2 regions of the Oceanobacillus sp. FSL W7-1304 genome follow, and region 1 is predicted to be linked to the other one. Evidence: a T-box and tRNA genes for the amino acid it is inferred to sense, from the RefSeq annotation. Region 1 holds a T-box; the other holds one or more tRNA genes.
What was found. The T-box of region 1 lies ahead of proS (proline--tRNA ligase). A T-box ahead of a tRNA ligase gene usually reads a tRNA of that ligase, here a tRNA-Pro.

Region 1 (9,549 bases):
ATAGAGGGCATGGAATCATATCTTTCATAGCTAATAATAAATGGCTGAATAAGTGGAAGCTGAATCGCAAATATTTCAATTTCAGTGATTTTCATTGTATACTTCCTTTCCATTTTATGAGTTAATTGACTAGTTATCATCCACTTGCTATCCTTCTTAATAAAGGGAGGGTTTTCATATGTCTGTTTACAATTATAAAGCAAAAACAATCCAGGGTGATGAGAAATCGCTTGCTGATTATAATGGTAAGGTATTACTAATCGTGAACACCGCAAGCGAATGTGGCTTCACACCTCAATTCCAAGAGCTACAAGAGCTATATAAAAAATACAATACAAAAGGGTTGGAAATTCTTGGCTTCCCTTGCAATCAATTTGGTGAACAGGATCCGGGAGCAGATACACAAATTGCCCAATTTTGTAAGAAGAACTATGGTGTTACATTCCCGATGTTTAGCAAGGTCGATGTAAAAGGGGAAAACGCTCATCCGCTATTCTCTTATCTTACTTCAGAAAAGAAAGGGCTCTTAACGGAACAAATCAAATGGAACTTCACCAAATTCCTCATTGATAAAAACGGACAGGTCGTTGAACGGTTTGCTCCACAGAAAAAACCAGCAACGCTTGAAAAACAGATTGAAGCATTGCTTTGAGAATTTGAGAATTTGAGAATTTGTGTACTTCAAAAACCCTATAGCGATAGGAAAACTCCCCCCACAATTATGTTGGAAGGAGTTTTTCATCTTCTATAGTACTTTATCTAAAAAGTCTTTCGCACGGCTCGTCTTCGGTTCTGTGAAGAATTCCTTCGGGTCCCCTTCTTCCATCAAAACACCGCCATCCAGAAACAAAACTTTATCTGCTACTTCTTTTGCAAAATTCATCTCATGTGTAACAATAACCATTGTCATCCCAGTTGTAGCCAAATCCTTCATAACATCAAGCACTTCTTTTACCATTTCCGGGTCTAGTGCAGATGTCGGTTCATCAAACAGCATAATTTCTGGTTCCATCGCAAGTGCTCTAGCAATTGCAACACGCTGCTTTTGCCCACCTGACAAACGATTTGGATAAGCATCTTCCTTATCCGTTAAACCAACTTTTGCAAGTAACTCTTTGCCTAATCTATTTGCTTCTTGCTTTGAGAGGTTTTTTACCTTTTGCGGTGCATACGTCACATTTTCCAAAACCGTCATATGAGGAAACAAATGAAAATGCTGAAATACCATTCCGATATTTTTACGGATTTTTAATTTATCCACTTTTCCTGCTGTAATATTTATGTCGTTTATATGAATCTCACCTGATGTCGGTTGTTCTAAAAGATTCAGACATCGCAGAAACGTAGATTTACCCGAACCAGATGGTCCAATAACCGCAACAACTTCGCCATGCTTAATCGTTGTTGAAATACCTTTAAGCACTTCATTCTTTCCAAATGTTTTAGATAAATTCGATGTATTAATCACTCTGTCTCATCCTCCGTTCTACAAGTCCACCAATTTTCGTGAGAATGAATACCATTACCCAATAAATTAGCCCAGCAAATAAAAGCGGCTCAAAATTACGATAAATATCTGCACCGACAATTTGTGCCCGGCGCATTAAATCTAAATAACCAATAGTAGATACGATAGCTGATTCCTTTGTTAATGTAATAAACTCATTCATTAATGCAGGAAGGATATTTTTAAAAGCCTGCGGCAGGATGATATTCAGCATCATGGATTTATAAGGTACTCCAAGTGCTTCTGCTGCTTCAGTTTGTCCTTTATCAACTGCCATAATTCCGGCACGAATAATTTCAGATACATATGCCGCCGAGTTCAATCCAAATGCAAGCACTGCTGACACAAATGCCGTAATATCTAATCCAGTTAGCTGCGGTACCGCGAAATAAATAATCATTAATTGCAAAATAAGCGGCGTCCCTCTAAAAATAGACGTATATGCATCTGCTATCCATTTTAATAATGGTACCTTTGTAATTTTACATATTGCTAATAATGTACCTAGAATGAATCCTACAATAATCGATATACTTACAAACTTTAATGTTGCCACTATTCCTTCCAATATAAAAGGAATATAAGGCACGATTTGGTTGAAGTCCAAATTCATGCCTATCACCTCAATTCCCTACTATTCTGATTCTGTTAACCATTTTTCTTGTAATGCTTCAATTTTACCGTTGGACTGAAGCTCTTCCAACACACCGTTGACATCTTCCACCAATTCGCTTTCTTTCGGGAATGCAATTGCCATTCCTGGAGATACGGTTGTTGGATCATCAAAACCAACAAAACCTTGAGATTCAATGTAACCTGTAGCTACTTCTTTATCCATATACATTACATCAAGACGATTGGAATTCATTTCTTGTACTAAAATACCTGCATTATCTACTTTTTTCACTTCAAATCCATACTCTTTACTTAACTCGTCAGCACCTTCTTCTTGAATGGTTCCAAGCTGAACCCCAACGATTTTCCCTTCTAAATCTTCTAAGCTTTCTACTGGTGCATCTTCTTTCGTAACAAACATTTCTCCTGAGCGATTATATTCGATTGAAAAGTCCACATTTTTCCTGCGATCCTCTGTCGCACTCATTCCTGCCATAACCATATCCACACGTCCAGCTTGCAGCGCTCCAACCAAGCCATCAAAATTCATATCTTCAATCTTTAGTTCATACCCTAATTCATCCGCAATTAATTGTGCCAATTCAATATCGAATCCAATAAAATTACCTTCTGTATCATAGGACTCAAACGGTGGGAAGTCAGCTGATGTTGCCATGGTAAGTACTTCCTTATTTCCTGCTTCATCTGACTCCGCATTATTTTCGTCACCAGTCCCGGTTTCACTTGTTCCACATGCCGCAAGCAATGCAATGATTGAAGCTGCCATCAATAATTTAACCAATGAAAATTTCATGTGATTAGCCCCTTTGTCCAATTATGTTTTTTATTATTTCGTTTTTTTAAATTCATCTTGTATTGCTTTAAATAATTTACTATCTGTTAATACATCATAGCCAGTCTTTGCTAATGATAACGCGCCATCATGAAGTGCTTGATGTCCCTCTTCTGTAATGGTAGTATCAGCAAATTCCTTTGTATGTGGAACGAGCCTTGCTTCATTCATGCCGATATAAGGGTGGATTGCTGGTACAACTTGGCTTACATTCCCCATATCAATTGAACCGTACGTTTCCTTCGGCGGAAGAACAGCTTGATTACTCGTTTCCTTCAGATTTTTCGTATATACATCGGATAAAACTTGATTCGTAATCATGTTATCATAGCTTAATTCATAGTTCGTTATTTCGAGTAATGCACCAGTCATACTCGCTGCGCCCTCTGCGATATGTTTTACCTTTTCAACAACTTCATTCAAATAGTCACGACTTTTTGCTCGGACATAAAACTGTGCTGTTGCTTTATCCGGAACAACATTTGCCGCCTGGCCACCTTCAGAGATAATTCCATGGATGCGAACATCTGAAGTGACATGCTGACGAAGTGCATTAATACCATTAAATAGCTGAATCACACTATCTAGTGCATTAATCCCTTGCTCCGGAGAAGCAGCTGCATGGGACGGTTTTCCAAAATAACTAAATTGGATGGCATCCATCGCCAGCGATTCTCCACTCTCATGAGATGTCCCACCAGGATGAACAATCATTGCTACATCGATGCCATCAAATATTCCTTGTTCACTCATCGGTACTTTAGCCCCATTTGTTTCTTCTGCTGGGGTGCCTAGTACAATAACACTACCACCAACCACATGTAAAAGTTTACTAAGTGCTACTGCTGCACCGGTACTCATTGTTCCTATTAAATTATGACCACAGCCATGACCGACGCCTGGTAATGCATCATATTCTGCTAAATATGCAATTTTAGGACCTGGTTTACCACTATTAAATTCTGCTTTAAATGCTGTCGCTCTTCCTACGATATTTGTTTCAATTTCAAATTGATGTTCTTTCAAAAATGCAACTAGCTTTTGCATCGACTGATATTCTTGATCTCCAAGCTCTGGATTTTCATATAAAGAATCACTAATATTCAATAGTTGTTGTTTAATTTTTCCTATTTCTTCTATCAACTGCTGCTTCATTATTTCCTCCATAGGATGTATATTTATTAGTTTATATGTATATTTATAGCACAAATCTACTAGATTGCCAATAGGTAATCGCAAAAAATAATACAGTCAATGTTTTCGGATTAATCCATTAATTTAAATACCGCGGCTTTAAATCTTTTACTATTAAATTCTACGCTCCTAAGCAGATCGCTTTCACCTCTCTGGTCTGCAGCAGATAAAATAAAAACGAGCACCGCTTTACGCAATGCTCGATTCAAAATATTTATTAATATGCTTTTGCCCAAATGACTAATTCTTTCGCTTCTTTGCCACAGCACACACATGTATCTGCAACCTTTTCCTGTTCGAATGGGATACAGCGCGATGTTGCTGTTGTATCTTCTTTGATTTTTTCTTCACACTTCATGTCGCCACACCACATTGCTTTGATGAATCCGCCTTTTTCATCTAATGTTTGCTTGAAGTTATTCATATCTGTTGCAATGGTAGTCATTTCATTACGATGCGCTAATGCTTTGTTATACAGATTTTGTTGCACTTCTTCCAATAATGCTGGTAAACGTTCTTCCAAGTCACTTAATGGAACAAATTCTTTCTCCCCAGTATCACGGCGTGCAAGAACAACTTGATCTTTTTCAATATCTTTTGGTCCCATTTCAATACGAACTGGGATACCTTTCATTTCATATTCATTGAACTTCCAGCCTGGCATTTTATCGCTACCATCAATATCGACACGAACAATGTCTTTTAACTGATCACGTAATGCATATGCTTTATCCAATACACCTTCCTTATGCTGTGCGATTGGAACAATCATTGCTTGTGTTGGTGCAATACGTGGTGGTACGACTAAACCACGATTGTCCCCATGCACCATAATTAAGGCACCCATGATTCGTGTGGAAAGTCCCCAAGATGTTTGGTGAACAAATTGGCTTTCTCCATTTTCGTCCAGGTACGTAATATCAAATGCTTCTGCAAACCCAGAACCGAAATGATGAGAAGTTCCAGATTGTAGCGCCTTACCATCATGCATTAAACTTTCAATCGTCAATGTATATTTTGCACCTGCAAATTTTTCTTTATCTGTTTTACGTCCTTTAAGAACCGGAATTGCTAAATATTCTTCAACAAGAGATGCATAAACCTCAAGCATTTGGTTTGTCTCTTGAGATGCCTCTTCATCTGTGGCATGTGCAGTATGACCTTCCTGCCAATGGAATTCAGAAGAACGCAAGAACGGACGAGTTGTCTTTTCCCAGCGCACAACATTTCCCCATTGATTATAAAGCTTTGGCAGGTCGCGATAGGAATGAATATTTTTTGAATAATAGTCACAGAAAAGCACTTCTGATGTCGGACGGACAGCAATTCGCTCTGCTAATTCATCGTCTCCACCATGTGTTACCCAAGCAACTTCTGGTGCAAATCCTTCGACATGATCTTTTTCCTTTTGCAATAGGCTTTCAGGAATGAATAAGGGAAAAGCAACATTCGAATGTCCTGTTTCCTTAAACATACGATCCAATTCATCCTTAATATTTTCCCAGATTGCATAGCCATATGGCTTAATAATCATCGTTCCACGTACTTGCCCATAATCAACTAATTCTGCTTGTTTTACGACATCGGTATACCATTGCGCGAAGTCGTCTTCCATTGCAGTTACTTTCTCAACAAACTGCTTATTTTTTTTACCCATACGTAACACCTCATTATGATAAATATTTACTTTACTAAATAGGCTTCAAAAAGGTGGATGAAAAAGACTGAGGTCGGCTAAGATCGCAACGTCCTTTTGCAACGCCGATACTAGCATATCCTGTGCGTCGAAATTCGAGCATAGCTCCTCGTATCGTACTTCCACAGCCTGGAAGTGGTGACTTCGACGTTCGAAACAGGACATGTCAGTTTTTAGTCGAAGGTCTTCTGTTCTCGATGCGTCATTTTCAGCAGACTTTTTGAACAGCCTCTTAAATACAAAAAATCCTCCATCCGAAAAAGGGACCGAGGCTTGGTGGTACCACCCTTGTTTGCACGGGGACTCCCCCTTTGCACACTTCACTTGATAACGGTTATAAACCGCGCACATCTTCTAGTCTTTGCCTTTCTGATGGCGAACTCTGAGGCAGGTTCCAATTGCGTCTTACGGAAATTCACACCATCCATTTCCTCTCTTGGAAAGACAAGCCAATTGTACTAATCCTCATCAACGTTTCATGTATTTCATATTTAATATATAGGTATGAAATTATAAAGTCAAGGTTTACTGGTAATCAACTTCTCATAGAGAGAAAACATATCCTCTCCATTTGCTACAACGTCCATTAACGTATAGCCTGCTTGTTGATAAAATTTGTTCAAAGCTGGATTATCAGCCACACAGTCTAAACGAATCCTACCTTTTTCCAATCGGATATTTTGATCGATCCAATCGAGTAACTTCCTGCCAATTTGCTGCTTGCGAAACGCTTGTGCCACTGCTAGTCGATGAATGTAAAAACTATGCTCCTGACATTTTCCCCACAGCTCCATATCCCATTCATTTTGTACATCTGACAGATTCAGGGTTGCAGCCAATTCCTTTTTACGCTCAACGATATAGGTTGTACCAACTAAAATTCCTTGTTTAATCTCGGCAGTTTCTCCGCCATTTCGCAAATATTCCCATTGGGATATACCTTTACCTTCTAACCAACGAGCGGCATCTTGCAATAGTTGAATAACCGCCTCTGCATCTTCATTCGTTGCTTTCCTTACTTTATACTCTCCAAATGTGTTTTCTCGAAATAGCTCCTGCATCTGATTCCCCCTCCTCTCCAACGAACTATACCACTTTTGCACCTAATGTATTGATAAAATGCCCCAAAGCCCAATCATGTCCTTCCTGATTAAAGCTTGCCACCGCATCCTGATGAATAACAATGTTAAACCCTTTGTTATATGCATCAACCGCTGTATGCAAGACACAAATATCCGTGCATACACCAACAATATGGATTTCTCCAATGCCGCGCTCACGAAGCTTTATTTCCAGATCAGTTCCAGCAAATGCACTATAACGCGTCTTATCCATATAATAAACATTTACGTTATTTTTGCTTTTTTCATATACATCTGCAAGCCTTCCGTATAGATTGCGTCCTGGAGTCTCAGCAATATTATGGGCTGGGAAAAGAGTAGTTTCCGGATGCAACCTGTCCCCTTCATGATGGATATCAATTGCAAAAACAACATAATCATCTGCTTGGATAAACTCCTCTGTCAATGCCACTATCTTCTCTTCAATAGCTTGTCCGGGTTCACCTGCTGTAAGTGCGCCATCTGCTGCAACAAAATCATTTGTATAATCGACATTAATCAATGCACGTTTTACCATGTTTTATTCCCCTTTTCATGTTAATGTTTCGATTTTAATTGGGTGTGCTTCTCCAAATTTACGCGATGCAGCATGAAAAGTTGGCCCTACAATATCTGTATAGGAAAAACCATGCTCTATCGCTGTTGTAACAAAGCTTTTTGCCAAACCAACTGCTTCTGCTACGGCTTGTCCTTTTGTTAAATTCGCTGTAATCGCTGCGGAATACGTGCATCCTGCTCCGCTTGTATTTACCGTATCAATTCGTGGTGCTGTAAAGGTCGTTAATGCAGTTCCATTAAACAGCACATCAACTGCTGGCCCTTCCAGTCTTCCACCCTTTACGAGGACACTTTTTGCCCCTAGCTTGTGTAAGTCAATTGCAGCTTGCTTTAAATCCTCAACTGTATTTAATTCTCTTCCACCTAAAAGAATGGAAGCCTCGGGCACATTCGGTGTGATAATCGTTGCCATCGGTATTAATTGATGAACCAATTCCTCAATCGCGTCGTCTTTTAATAATTTGGAGTTCATTTTCCCAATCATAACCGGGTCCACAACGACTGTCTGAATTTCTTCTTTTCGAATCAGCCGTGCAACAACCTCGATTACCTCTTTTGAAAATAACATTCCAGTTTTAACGCCATCTGCACCAACCTGGTTTATCGCTGTCGAAAACTGCGCTTCAATCGCTTCAACGGATTGGAGATGGACATTTTTATTCGTTTCCGGGTGACGCCCAACTATCGCTGTTATAATGCTCATTCCATATACGTCTAATTCTTCAAATGTTTTTAAATCGGCCTGAATCCCAGCACTACCTCCTGCTGCAGAACCGGCAATTGTCATTACTCTTACTGGATAGTTCATAATTCTTCATTGCTCCTAACTACGATAATAAAAAATCCGGCACAAAAAAGTTTTACTATATTTTCTGCTTAAAACAACACTAAAATAAAAAACCAAATAATCATAACAATTTGAATGACAACTTTCGCAACTGATCCCCCTAAAAATCCGAGAAGTGAACCAATGGATGCACGGAACGCTTCTTTTACTGTTCGCCTTTGCACCATTTCAATAAGAAATACTGTAATAAAAGGAACGTAAATAATCCCGAATGGCGGTGTAATAAATGACCCAACAATTACTGCGATTGCGGCACCGCGTTCTCCAGATTTACTGCCACCGAATTTTTTTACAAAATAACTATTTGCAATGATATCCGCTACAATTAGTAGCACGGTAAAGACAATCATAACAATCCAGAAAATCAAATTCAGCTCTTCACTATTCAACACAAAGTGATACAGTAAAAAACCACCCCATAGCACAAGTACAGATGGTACAATCGGAAAAATAATTCCTGCAAAGCTTAGGATAAATAAACCTGCAATAACAATCCAAATTAGAATGTCTAACATGATTTCCTCCATTTATTAATTCATTTAGGAGACATTTTTACGAATCATACTCGATAGCTTTGTCTCTTCTTTTCTCATAATACGTTTATAATTCTCCATATGTTTCATAATACTCAAGACAGAAAGTAAAATAACAATCCATGTTGGTTCGATTCCAAAAAACAGAAAGGTCGTGATCAGGAATGATAGATACATACAAAGAACACCAATTACGAGGTAGTCGGTTGCAAATGTAAAGATAAGTAATATTGCTATCCCGATAAGTGCTATTTTCCAATCAATTGCGATAAGTGCACCTACCAGTGAGGCAGTCCCTTTCCCACCACTGAACTTCATCGTAATTGGATAATTATGCCCAATAATCACAAAAAATACGGTCGTATAGATTAATAGATATTTCCAATCCCCTGTAATTCCATTCTCCGTTATGATGAATAGTACGAGTAAAATAGCTAATGTAGCTTTAAATATGTCGATAAGTGCTACCAGAATACCATATTTCCACCCTAATATTATGGTCGTATTTGAAGCACCAGCATTTTTCACACCACTGTTTTTGATGTCTACGTTTTTAATTTTCCCAACTAACTGAGACCCGTGAAGGCACCCAAACAAGTAGCCAATAATTCCGGCAATCAAAAAA
Region 2 (9,549 bases), 330 kb from region 1:
GGGTCGGAACTTACCCGACAAGGAATTTCGCTACCTTAGGACCGTTATAGTTACGGCCGCCGTTTACTGGGGCTTCGGTTCAAAGCTTCGCCTTGCGGCTAACATTTCCCCTTAACCTTCCAGCACCGGGCAGGTGTCAGCCCCTATACTTCGCCTTTCGGCTTCGCAGAGACCTGTGTTTTTGCTAAACAGTCGCTTGGGCCTATTCACTGCGGCTCCATGTAAATGAAGCACCCCTTCTCCCGAAGTTACGGGGTCATTTTGCCGAGTTCCTTAACGAGAGTTCTCCCGCTCACCTTAGGATTCTCTCCTCGCCTACCTGTGTCGGTTTGCGGTACGGGCACCTATGATCTAACTAGAGGCTTTTCTTGGCAGTGTGAAATCCGGAACTTCGGTACTAAATTTCCCTCCCCATCACAGCTTGAAATTGCCAGACGGATTTGCCTATCTGACTTTCTCACTGCTTGGGCGCACATATCCATCAGTGCGCATTCCTTATCCTACTGCGTCCCCCCATCGCTCAAACAATCATGAGGTGGTACAGGAATATCTACCTGTTGTCCATCGCCTACGCCTTTCGGCCTCGGCTTAGGTCCCGACTAACCCTGAGAGGACGAGCCTTCCTCAGGAAACCTTAGGCATTCGGTGAAAGAGATTCTCACTCTTTTTTCGCTACTCATACCGGCATTCTCACTTCTAAGCGCTCCACCAGTCCTCACGGTCTGACTTCACAGCACTTAGAACGCTCTCCTACCATTGTTCGTAAGAACAATCCGCAGCTTCGGTGATACGTTTAGCCCCGGTACATTTTCGGCGCAGAGTCACTCGACCAGTGAGCTATTACGCACTCTTTAAATGATGGCTGCTTCTAAGCCAACATCCTGGTTGTCTGGGCAACTCCACATCCTTTTCCACTTAACGTATACTTTGGGACCTTAGCTGGCGGTCTGGGCTGTTTCCCTTTCGACTATGAACCTTATCACCCATAGTCTGACTCCCAAGTAAAAGTAACTGGCATTCGGAGTTTGACTGAATTCGGTAACCCGGTGAGGGCCCCTAGTCCAATCAGTGCTCTACCTCCAGTACTCTATTTCTTGAGGCTAGCCCTAAAGCTATTTCGGAGAGAACCAGCTATCTCCGTGTTCGATTGGCATTTCACCCCTACCCACACCTCATCCCCGCATTTTTCAACATACGTGGGTTCGGGCCTCCAGTCAGTGTTACCTGACCTTCACCCTGGACATGGGTAGATCACACGGTTTCGGGTCTACGACCGCATACTCATTCGCCCTATTCAGACTCGCTTTCGCTGCGGCTCCGTGTCTTCCACTTAACCTTGCATACGATCGTAACTCGCCGGTCCATTCTACAAAAGGTACGCCGTTACCCATTAACGGGCTTCGACTACTTGTAGGCACACGGTTTCAGGTTCTATTTCACTCCCCTTCCGGGGTGCTTTTCACCTTTCCCTCACGGTACTGGTTCACTATCGGTCACTAGAGAGTATTTAGCCTTGGGAGATGGTCCTCCCGGATTCCGACGGAATTCCACGTGTTCCGCCGTACTCAGGATACACTCCGGAGGGAATTCTTTTTCAACTACAGGGCTGTTACCTTCTGTGGCTGACCTTTCCAGGTCGATTCATTTAAAGAATTCCTTGGTAACTCCGAGTGGAGTGTCCTACAACCCCAGAAAGCAAGCTTTCTGGTTTGGGCTCTTTCCGTTTCGCTCGCCGCTACTCAGGAAATCGATTTTTCTTTCTCTTCCTCCGGGTACTGAGATGTTTCAGTTCCCCGGGTCTACCTCATGCACCCTATGTATTCAGATGCATGTACTGTTCCATTACGAACAGTGGGTTCCCCCATTCGGAAATCCCCGGATCAAAGTTTACTTACAACTCCCCGAGGCATATCGGTGTTAGTCCCGTCCTTCATCGGCTTCTAGTGCCAAGGCATCCACCGTGCGCCCTTATTCACTTAACTAAGTTACAGTAAATAAGCGTACTAATTTATTAGCCTTGCTTTTATTTAATTCAGCTTCAGCTCCTAGAAACTACCGTCATAAGCAATTGACATTCCAAACGCTAAAAACCAAGCGTTTTCCAGTCTCTTGCTTATGCGTCCGTTTCTGAACAGTCGCTTCAGCCTTTTACATTAATATTGATGTCGTTGTTACTCTTATTTAGTTTTCAAGGTACAAGCTTCCACAGGATGTGGTGACTTCTGTGTTCGTCACAGGACGTGACGGGTTTTAACAGAAGATCCTTCAATCCTTTGAGAGATCTTTTTTACTCTCTCAAAACTGAACCAAACAACACAGTATGCCCTTCCTACCCGAAGGTAGGGTTCCGTAATAATCCTTAGAAAGGAGGTGATCCAGCCGCACCTTCCGATACGGCTACCTTGTTACGACTTCACCCCAATCATTAGTCCCACCTTCGGCGGCTGGCTCCAAAAGGTTACCTCACCGACTTCGGGTGTTACCAACTCTCGTGGTGTGACGGGCGGTGTGTACAAGGCCCGGGAACGTATTCACCGCGGCATGCTGATCCGCGATTACTAGCGATTCCGGCTTCATGTAGGCGAGTTGCAGCCTACAATCCGAACTGAGAATGGTTTTATGGGATTGGCTTGACCTCACGGGTTCGCTTCCCTTTGTTCCATCCATTGTAGCACGTGTGTAGCCCAGGTCATAAGGGGCATGATGATTTGACGTCATCCCCACCTTCCTCCGGTTTGTCACCGGCAGTCACCTTAGAGTGCCCAACTGAATGCTGGCAACTAAGATCAAGGGTTGCGCTCGTTGCGGGACTTAACCCAACATCTCACGACACGAGCTGACGACAACCATGCACCACCTGTCACTCTGTCCCCGAAGGGAAAACTCTATCTCTAGAGGTATCAGAGGATGTCAAGACCTGGTAAGGTTCTTCGCGTTGCTTCGAATTAAACCACATGCTCCACCGCTTGTGCGGGCCCCCGTCAATTCTTTTGAGTTTCAGCCTTGCGGCCGTACTCCCCAGGCGGAGTGCTTAATGCGTTAACTTCAGCACTAAGGGGCGGAAACCCCCTAACACCTAGCACTCATCGTTTACGGCGTGGACTACCAGGGTATCTAATCCTGTTCGCTACCCACGCTTTCGCTCCTCAGCGTCAGTTACAGACCAGAGAGTCGCCTTCGCCACTGGTGTTCCTCCACATCTCTACGCATTTCACCGCTACACGTGGAATTCCACTCTCCTCTTCTGTACTCAAGTCCTCCAGTTTCCAATGACCCTCCACGGTTAAGCCGTGGGCTTTCACATCAGACTTAAAAGACCGCCTGCGAGCGCTTTACGCCCAATAATTCCGGACAACGCTTGCCACCTACGTATTACCGCGGCTGCTGGCACGTAGTTAGCCGTGGCTTTCTGGTTAGGTACCGTCAAGGTTGGGTCAGTTACTACCCAACTTGTTCTTCCCTAACAACAGAGTTTTACGATCCGAAAACCTTCATCACTCACGCGGCGTTGCTCCGTCAGACTTTCGTCCATTGCGGAAGATTCCCTACTGCTGCCTCCCGTAGGAGTCTGGGCCGTGTCTCAGTCCCAGTGTGGCCGATCACCCTCTCAGGTCGGCTACGCATCGTCGCCTTGGTGAGCCGTTACCTCACCAACTAGCTAATGCGCCGCGGGCCCATCTGTAAGTGACAGCCGAAACCGTCTTTTATCTTCTCACCATGAGATGAAAAGTGTTATCCGGTATTAGCTCACGTTTCCGCGAGTTATCCCGATCTTACAGGCAGGTTGCCCACGTGTTACTCACCCGTCCGCCGCTCATTCCATAAACATTACCCCGAAGGGTTCTGTTTATTTCCTGCGCTCGACTTGCATGTATTAGGCACGCCGCCAGCGTTCGTCCTGAGCCAAGATCAAACTCTCCATAAAAGTTTGTAATACTTAGCTTTTGTAGAAGCTGACTTCTACTTGTTTTAAAAAGAAAAACGAGTTTCCTTTTTCTTGACATACTGGTTGTTTTGTTCAGTTTTCAAAGAGCAAATTTGTTTGTCGTTCTTTTAAAGCGACTTTATTAATATATCATGTCTTCCAATTTGTTGTCAATAACTTTTTAAAATATTTTACTTTCGAAATATTTCTTCGTTTTCGACAACTTTTATATCTTATCATCTTCGTAAAAAGATGTCAACATCTTTTTTCAAAAAAGATGAATGGGCCTGAGTGGACTCGAACCACCGACCTCACGCTTATCAGGCGTGCGCTCTAACCAGCTGAGCTACAGGCCCATATTGGTAAGTTGGAGCGGGTGAAGGGAATCGAACCCTCATCATCAGCTTGGAAGGCTGAGGTTTTACCACTAAACTACACCCGCATAAATTATATCGTTTTTTTTAAGAAGTGGAGCCTAGCGGGATCGAACCGCTGACCTCCTGCGTGCAAGGCAGGCGCTCTCCCAGCTGAGCTAAGGCCCCGTATAAAAAAAATGGTCGGGAAGACAGGATTCGAACCTGCGACCCCTTGGTCCCAAACCAAGTGCTCTACCAAGCTGAGCTACTTCCCGTTATGGCGCGCCCGAGAGGAGTCGAACCCCTAACCTCTTGATCCGTAGTCAAACGCTCTATCCAATTGAGCTACGGGCGCATATGGTGCCGAGGACCGGAATCGAACCGGTACGGTAGTCACCTACCGCAGGATTTTAAGTCCTGTGCGTCTGCCAGTTCCGCCACCCCGGCAAGGGCAAAGAAAAGGATACTGAATTTGCAACAAAAATTCCTCTTAAGTAAAAAGTAATGCGGGTGAAGGGACTTGAACCCCCACGTCCGAAGACACTAGATCCTAAGTCTAGCGCGTCTGCCAATTCCGCCACACCCGCGAATGGTGAGCCATGAAGGATTCGAACCTTCGACCCTTTGATTAAAAGTCAAATGCTCTACCGACTGAGCTAATGGCTCAAAAATATATATTACGTATTAATGATAATTATTATTTACTTGTAAAAAGTGGTGCCGGCCAGAGGACTTGAACCCCCAACCTACTGATTACAAGTCAGTTGCTCTACCAGTTGAGCTAGGCCGGCAAATGATTATCTAGTTACCAAATGATTAACAGCAAGTCCATCAAGTAGGCTCGTCGTGTTGCAAGAACACTCGGAGAAGTTCCACTCCTCGCAAGCCTGCACATGGTAGTTACTCGATGAAGTAAACGGCTTGCTCTACCAGTTGAGCTAGGCCGGCTTGTTGGCTTCCTGTAAACTATTAGATTTATATAGAAAGAATCAACTTCCGAAAGATAAATGGTGGCTCGGGACGGAATCGAACCGCCGACACACGGATTTTCAGTCCGTTGCTCTACCGACTGAGCTACCGAGCCAAGTGTTATTTAACTACAAAACTCAAATTATAAATGGAGGAGGTAGAGGGATTCGAACCCCCGCGCGGTTTGACCCGCCTGTCGGTTTTCAAGACCGATCCCTTCAGCCAGACTTGGGTATACCTCCGAATATTTAAATGGCGGTCCGGACGGGACTCGAACCCGCGACCTCCTGCGTGACAGGCAGGCATTCTAACCAACTGAACTACCGGACCATATTGCAAATAACATATCTAATTAAACCAAAAGATTTGGTTGCGGGGGCAGGATTTGAACCTACGACCTTTGGGTTATGAGCCCAACGAGCTACCGGACTGCTCCACCCCGCGATATAACAAATATATTTCATCTAAAAGAAAAGATGGTGGAGGATGCAGGGCTCGAACCTGCGACCCCCTGCTTGTAAGGCAGGTGCTCTCCCAGCTGAGCTAATCCTCCGTATTGGTGACCCGTACGGGATTCGAACCCGTGTTACCGCCGTGAAAGGGCGGTGTCTTAACCGCTTGACCAACGGGCCAATATTATTTATGAACAAATTCGACAACAAATGTATTATTCGACATTTACTTCATAAAAATTAAATGGCTCCACAGGTAGGATTCGAACCTACGACCGATCGGTTAACAGCCGATTGCTCTACCACTGAGCTACTGTGGAATAATATAACAGCGAGATTTATCTTATTACATAATTGTATTAAAGTCAATGCCTAAATTAAACTTTTGTAAAAAAAACGCAAAAAAAGTTTCAACCCCACTAATTTCGTCTAATAAGCTCAGCATCCTCCATTTTGCTAAAGCCTGTTCATCTATATAAAAAGAAGCTCTTTTCTAACATGCACATGACATATCAAAGAGCTCCTTCTTATTTGTCCCCATCTTTCATCTAATCTAATCTAAACTGTACCCTCCTAAACATTCAAACGCATATACAACTCTTCCCAAACCTTCTCCAGCCCTTCTTTTTCCATATACACTTCTTGCATTTGTTCCAAGTCTTGGATTTCTACTAACTTTTCCTCTAATAAGGTAATTTTACGTTCTACTTCCTCTAAATCCTTTTTCAGTCTCTCACCATCTAAATCCTGACTTTTCCTCTTTTTCGGTTCTTGTTTTTTCTCTCGCACTACTGTTTTTAATTTTTCTTTCCCATCAAGCTTCAGTGCAGTCAGCTTTTCCCGTGCCCAAGTATAATCCCCCTCAAAATGATAAACAGCTTTGGCTTCAATCCAATAGATCTCTTCAAACAGCTTATTTAAAAAATAACGATCATGAGAAACTGCTACAATGGTTCCTTTATAATCCTCCAGTGCTTCTTCCAATACTTCACGTGCCTCGATATCCAAATGGTTTGTTGGTTCATCTAAAATGAGAACATTTATATCTTGATACATCATTTGCGCTAAGCGAAGACGCATCCTTTCTCCTCCACTAAGCTGTGAAACTTGTTGAAATACCATATGCCCATAAAATAAAAACCTAGCTAAAATACGTCTCGCTTCACCTTCCGTAACATGTACCTCATCTCGAAATGCTTCAAGAACAGTTTCATCTTGGAATTGCGTAAAGACTTGTTGAGATAGATATCCTACTTTGACATTACTTCCGATTCTTACTTCTCCTTCGTCTGCAGGCAGTTGATTTAAAATTAATTTAATTAATGTAGATTTACCTGTTCCATTTCCTCCAACAATGGCAACACGTTGCTTGTATCTAATATGCATATTTACTTTGGAAAAAAGCTCCCTGTCACCGAACCACTTTGCAACATCCTTTAAAATAATGACATCCTTTCCGCTTCGGTCCGTTGTCTCCATTTCAAGGTTCATTTTTTTGCGATTCAATACAGGACGATTTATTTTTTCCATCCTTTCTAACGCTCGCTCCATGTTTCGTGCACGTTTGTGCAACCCTTCATTTGGTGGGTTAGCCCGATTTGCCCAGTCGCGCAATCGCTTAATAGCTTCTTTCATTTTCCTTATTTTCTTTTGCTGTTCTTCATACGCCTGGAATTCTCTTAATAAACGTGCCTCTTTTTCCTTTATATAACCAGAAAAATTCGTGGGATAGCTCGTGATTTCTCCATCTTCTAAATCCAACACCTTACCTACAACCTCATCAAGAAAATACCGATCATGCGAAACAATGACGACAGTTCCTTGATAACTCTGTAAAAAATCAGCTAGCCATTCGACTGACATTAAGTCTAAATGATTCGTCGGTTCATCTAGTAATAATAAATCAGGCTTTTTTAAAAGCAAGAGACCCAGACCTACCTTTGTTTTCTCTCCACCGCTCAAGCTAGAAAATTGCTGTTCAAGCAAGTCATCGATATTTAATCCATTAACGATTCTTTCGATATTCGCTTCGATCTCATAGCCACCTTTTCGCGCAAAATGGTCTTGAAAATTGCCGTAATCCCGCATTAATTTATCTAACCGCTCCACATTGGTTTCCTTGCTCATCGCCTCCCCGAGCTGCATCATCCTTTCTTCCATTTGGACTAGCTCTGAAAAGGCAGTCTTTAATACCTCCTTTGTTGTCAACTTAGAATATGCTTCTGGAATTTGGGCGAGATAACCTATTTTTGTTCCTTTTCTCCAATGGATTTTTCCTGAATCAGGTGCTTCTTCACCAGACAATAATCGAAATAGCGTACTTTTCCCGCTTCCATTTCGACCCACAAGACCAATCCGATCATTACCCATAATTTCAAATGATATATTTTCAAAGATGGAGCTTCCCCCATACATTTTCGTTATTTGATTCACACTGCATACAATCATAGTAAAGTTCCTCCTTTAATACAGTTCCTAAGTGCACTTCTTTAATGATGGCACGTGATACAACACAAAAAAGCCATAGGAAACATAATAATCCCATGGCTTTCAACTAAATAAGGGCACACAAAAGGGAGAGCATGAAAAGCCCTCCCTTTAAAACCCCTACAATTATGTGGATTTAGAGATGTTTTCACCGTTTTACATTTGCTATAAAGTTGCTAAAAAAGGGCATACGTATCCCGTTATCAACTAAAACAGCAAATTTTGCACGGCTAAAATATAAATAATTCGTCCAGTAACCGTACACAAACACAGCTTGATTAAACATCCCTTTCCACCTCCGTTCGTTTGTTTCTTTTATTTTATTTGATTGTTGCTTCTATTTCAAGTATTACACAAAAAATGCAGGATATTTCTAATATGAAACGAATTATTTATGTAATACAAATCAAAAAGGAGTTGATTGAAAAATGACAAAGAATCAGGAGTTTTTTCAAAAGATTAACGAGGCATTTGCTACTGGAGATGTTGACTTTATTCTTGAACACACAGCCGAGGACGTCGTGTGGAATCACGTTGGACAAGCAGTGTTCGAAGGTAAAGCTGCATTTGCTGCAGAGATGGAAAAAATGCGTGGGTATACACCACAAAACTATGTAACAAAGCAAATTATTACCCATGGAGATTCTGCAGTAATTGAAGGATCCATGACAATACCCGATGAAGAGGGAATTGATAAAACCTATGCTTTTTGCGACATATATAAGTTAAATAAATTTAAAGATGGGAAAATCAAGGAACTGACAGCTTATCTTATTGTAGTAAATGCATAAAGTTCGATAGGCATTTCATCAAATAAAGAAGTCCCATTTTGAAAACAAACATGGGACTTCTCTTCATATATATCCTATTTTTCCATACCAAGGTAAATGAGAATAGCATCTCTTAAAAATTCAGTTGCCCCCTCTGCAGCCTTATCATAAAAGGCTGTGAATCGCTCATCGGCAACGTACATTTCTGCAAGACCTGCATGTGCTTCTTTTGAATAACTGCCCCAGGAGTACATTAACCATTGCTTATGCTTTGCAGCTATTTCCTGTGCTGACACAGAAGCAGGGTCTCCTTTTTCATAAGCTTTCTTAAGGAGCACCATGATTTCTTCTCCTAAATCATTCATTGCTTTGAAGTCTTCCTCAGACATCCCTCTTAGCTTAGCATTACTTGAATCAATCGTTTTATCACCATATTTACTACGGATTTCTTCCCCGTACTTTTTCTCATTTTCTTCAATTAATTTTTCCTTGAACGCTGCGAATTTATCTTTATCCTGCATCGGAATACCTCCTTCAATACTTGCAATCGTTCCTTTAACGGTTGCCATTAGTTTGTCAAGACGGGCACG

Region 2: it has a tRNA-Pro gene. The T-box ahead of proS (proline--tRNA ligase) is inferred to sense a tRNA for this amino acid. The anticodon was not compared.

Annotation. Positions count from the first base shown of each region.
Region 1 is NZ_CP150211.1:2,015,073-2,024,621, forward strand. It holds gene NYE61_RS10200 (dipeptide epimerase) at 1-95, opposite strand, end outside; gene NYE61_RS10205 (glutathione peroxidase) at 179-652, shown strand; gene NYE61_RS10210 (amino acid ABC transporter ATP-binding protein) at 746-1,468, opposite strand; gene NYE61_RS10215 (amino acid ABC transporter permease) at 1,461-2,120, opposite strand; gene NYE61_RS10220 (ABC transporter substrate-binding protein) at 2,142-2,936, opposite strand; gene NYE61_RS10225 (M20 family metallopeptidase) at 2,970-4,130, opposite strand; gene proS (proline--tRNA ligase) at 4,387-5,826, opposite strand; T-box leader at 6,124-6,346, opposite strand; gene NYE61_RS10235 (GNAT family N-acetyltransferase) at 6,384-6,926, opposite strand; gene NYE61_RS10240 (isochorismatase family cysteine hydrolase) at 6,952-7,503, opposite strand; gene thiD (bifunctional hydroxymethylpyrimidine kinase/phosphomethylpyrimidine kinase) at 7,519-8,352, opposite strand; gene NYE61_RS10250 (DUF456 domain-containing protein) at 8,421-8,906, opposite strand; gene NYE61_RS10255 (glycerol-3-phosphate acyltransferase) at 8,931-9,549, opposite strand, start outside.
Region 2 is NZ_CP150211.1:2,344,531-2,354,079, forward strand. It holds rRNA gene NYE61_RS11840 (23S ribosomal RNA) at 1-1,982, opposite strand, end outside; rRNA gene NYE61_RS11845 (16S ribosomal RNA) at 2,364-3,925, opposite strand; tRNA gene NYE61_RS11850 (tRNA-Ile) at 4,208-4,281, opposite strand; tRNA gene NYE61_RS11855 (tRNA-Gly) at 4,294-4,367, opposite strand; tRNA gene NYE61_RS11860 (tRNA-Ala) at 4,395-4,467, opposite strand; tRNA gene NYE61_RS11865 (tRNA-Pro) at 4,480-4,556, opposite strand; tRNA gene NYE61_RS11870 (tRNA-Arg) at 4,560-4,636, opposite strand; tRNA gene NYE61_RS11875 (tRNA-Leu) at 4,640-4,728, opposite strand; tRNA gene NYE61_RS11880 (tRNA-Leu) at 4,787-4,868, opposite strand; tRNA gene NYE61_RS11885 (tRNA-Lys) at 4,872-4,947, opposite strand; tRNA gene NYE61_RS11890 (tRNA-Thr) at 4,997-5,072, opposite strand; tRNA gene NYE61_RS11895 (tRNA-Phe) at 5,290-5,365, opposite strand; tRNA gene NYE61_RS11900 (tRNA-Ser) at 5,400-5,492, opposite strand; tRNA gene NYE61_RS11905 (tRNA-Asp) at 5,504-5,580, opposite strand; tRNA gene NYE61_RS11910 (tRNA-Met) at 5,618-5,694, opposite strand; tRNA gene NYE61_RS11915 (tRNA-Val) at 5,728-5,803, opposite strand; tRNA gene NYE61_RS11920 (tRNA-Glu) at 5,808-5,882, opposite strand; tRNA gene NYE61_RS11925 (tRNA-Asn) at 5,948-6,022, opposite strand; gene abc-f (ABC-F type ribosomal protection protein) at 6,276-8,150, opposite strand; gene NYE61_RS11935 (RAxF-45 family protein) at 8,338-8,475, opposite strand; gene NYE61_RS11940 (nuclear transport factor 2 family protein) at 8,618-8,980, shown strand; gene NYE61_RS11945 (MerR family transcriptional regulator) at 9,055-9,549, opposite strand, start outside.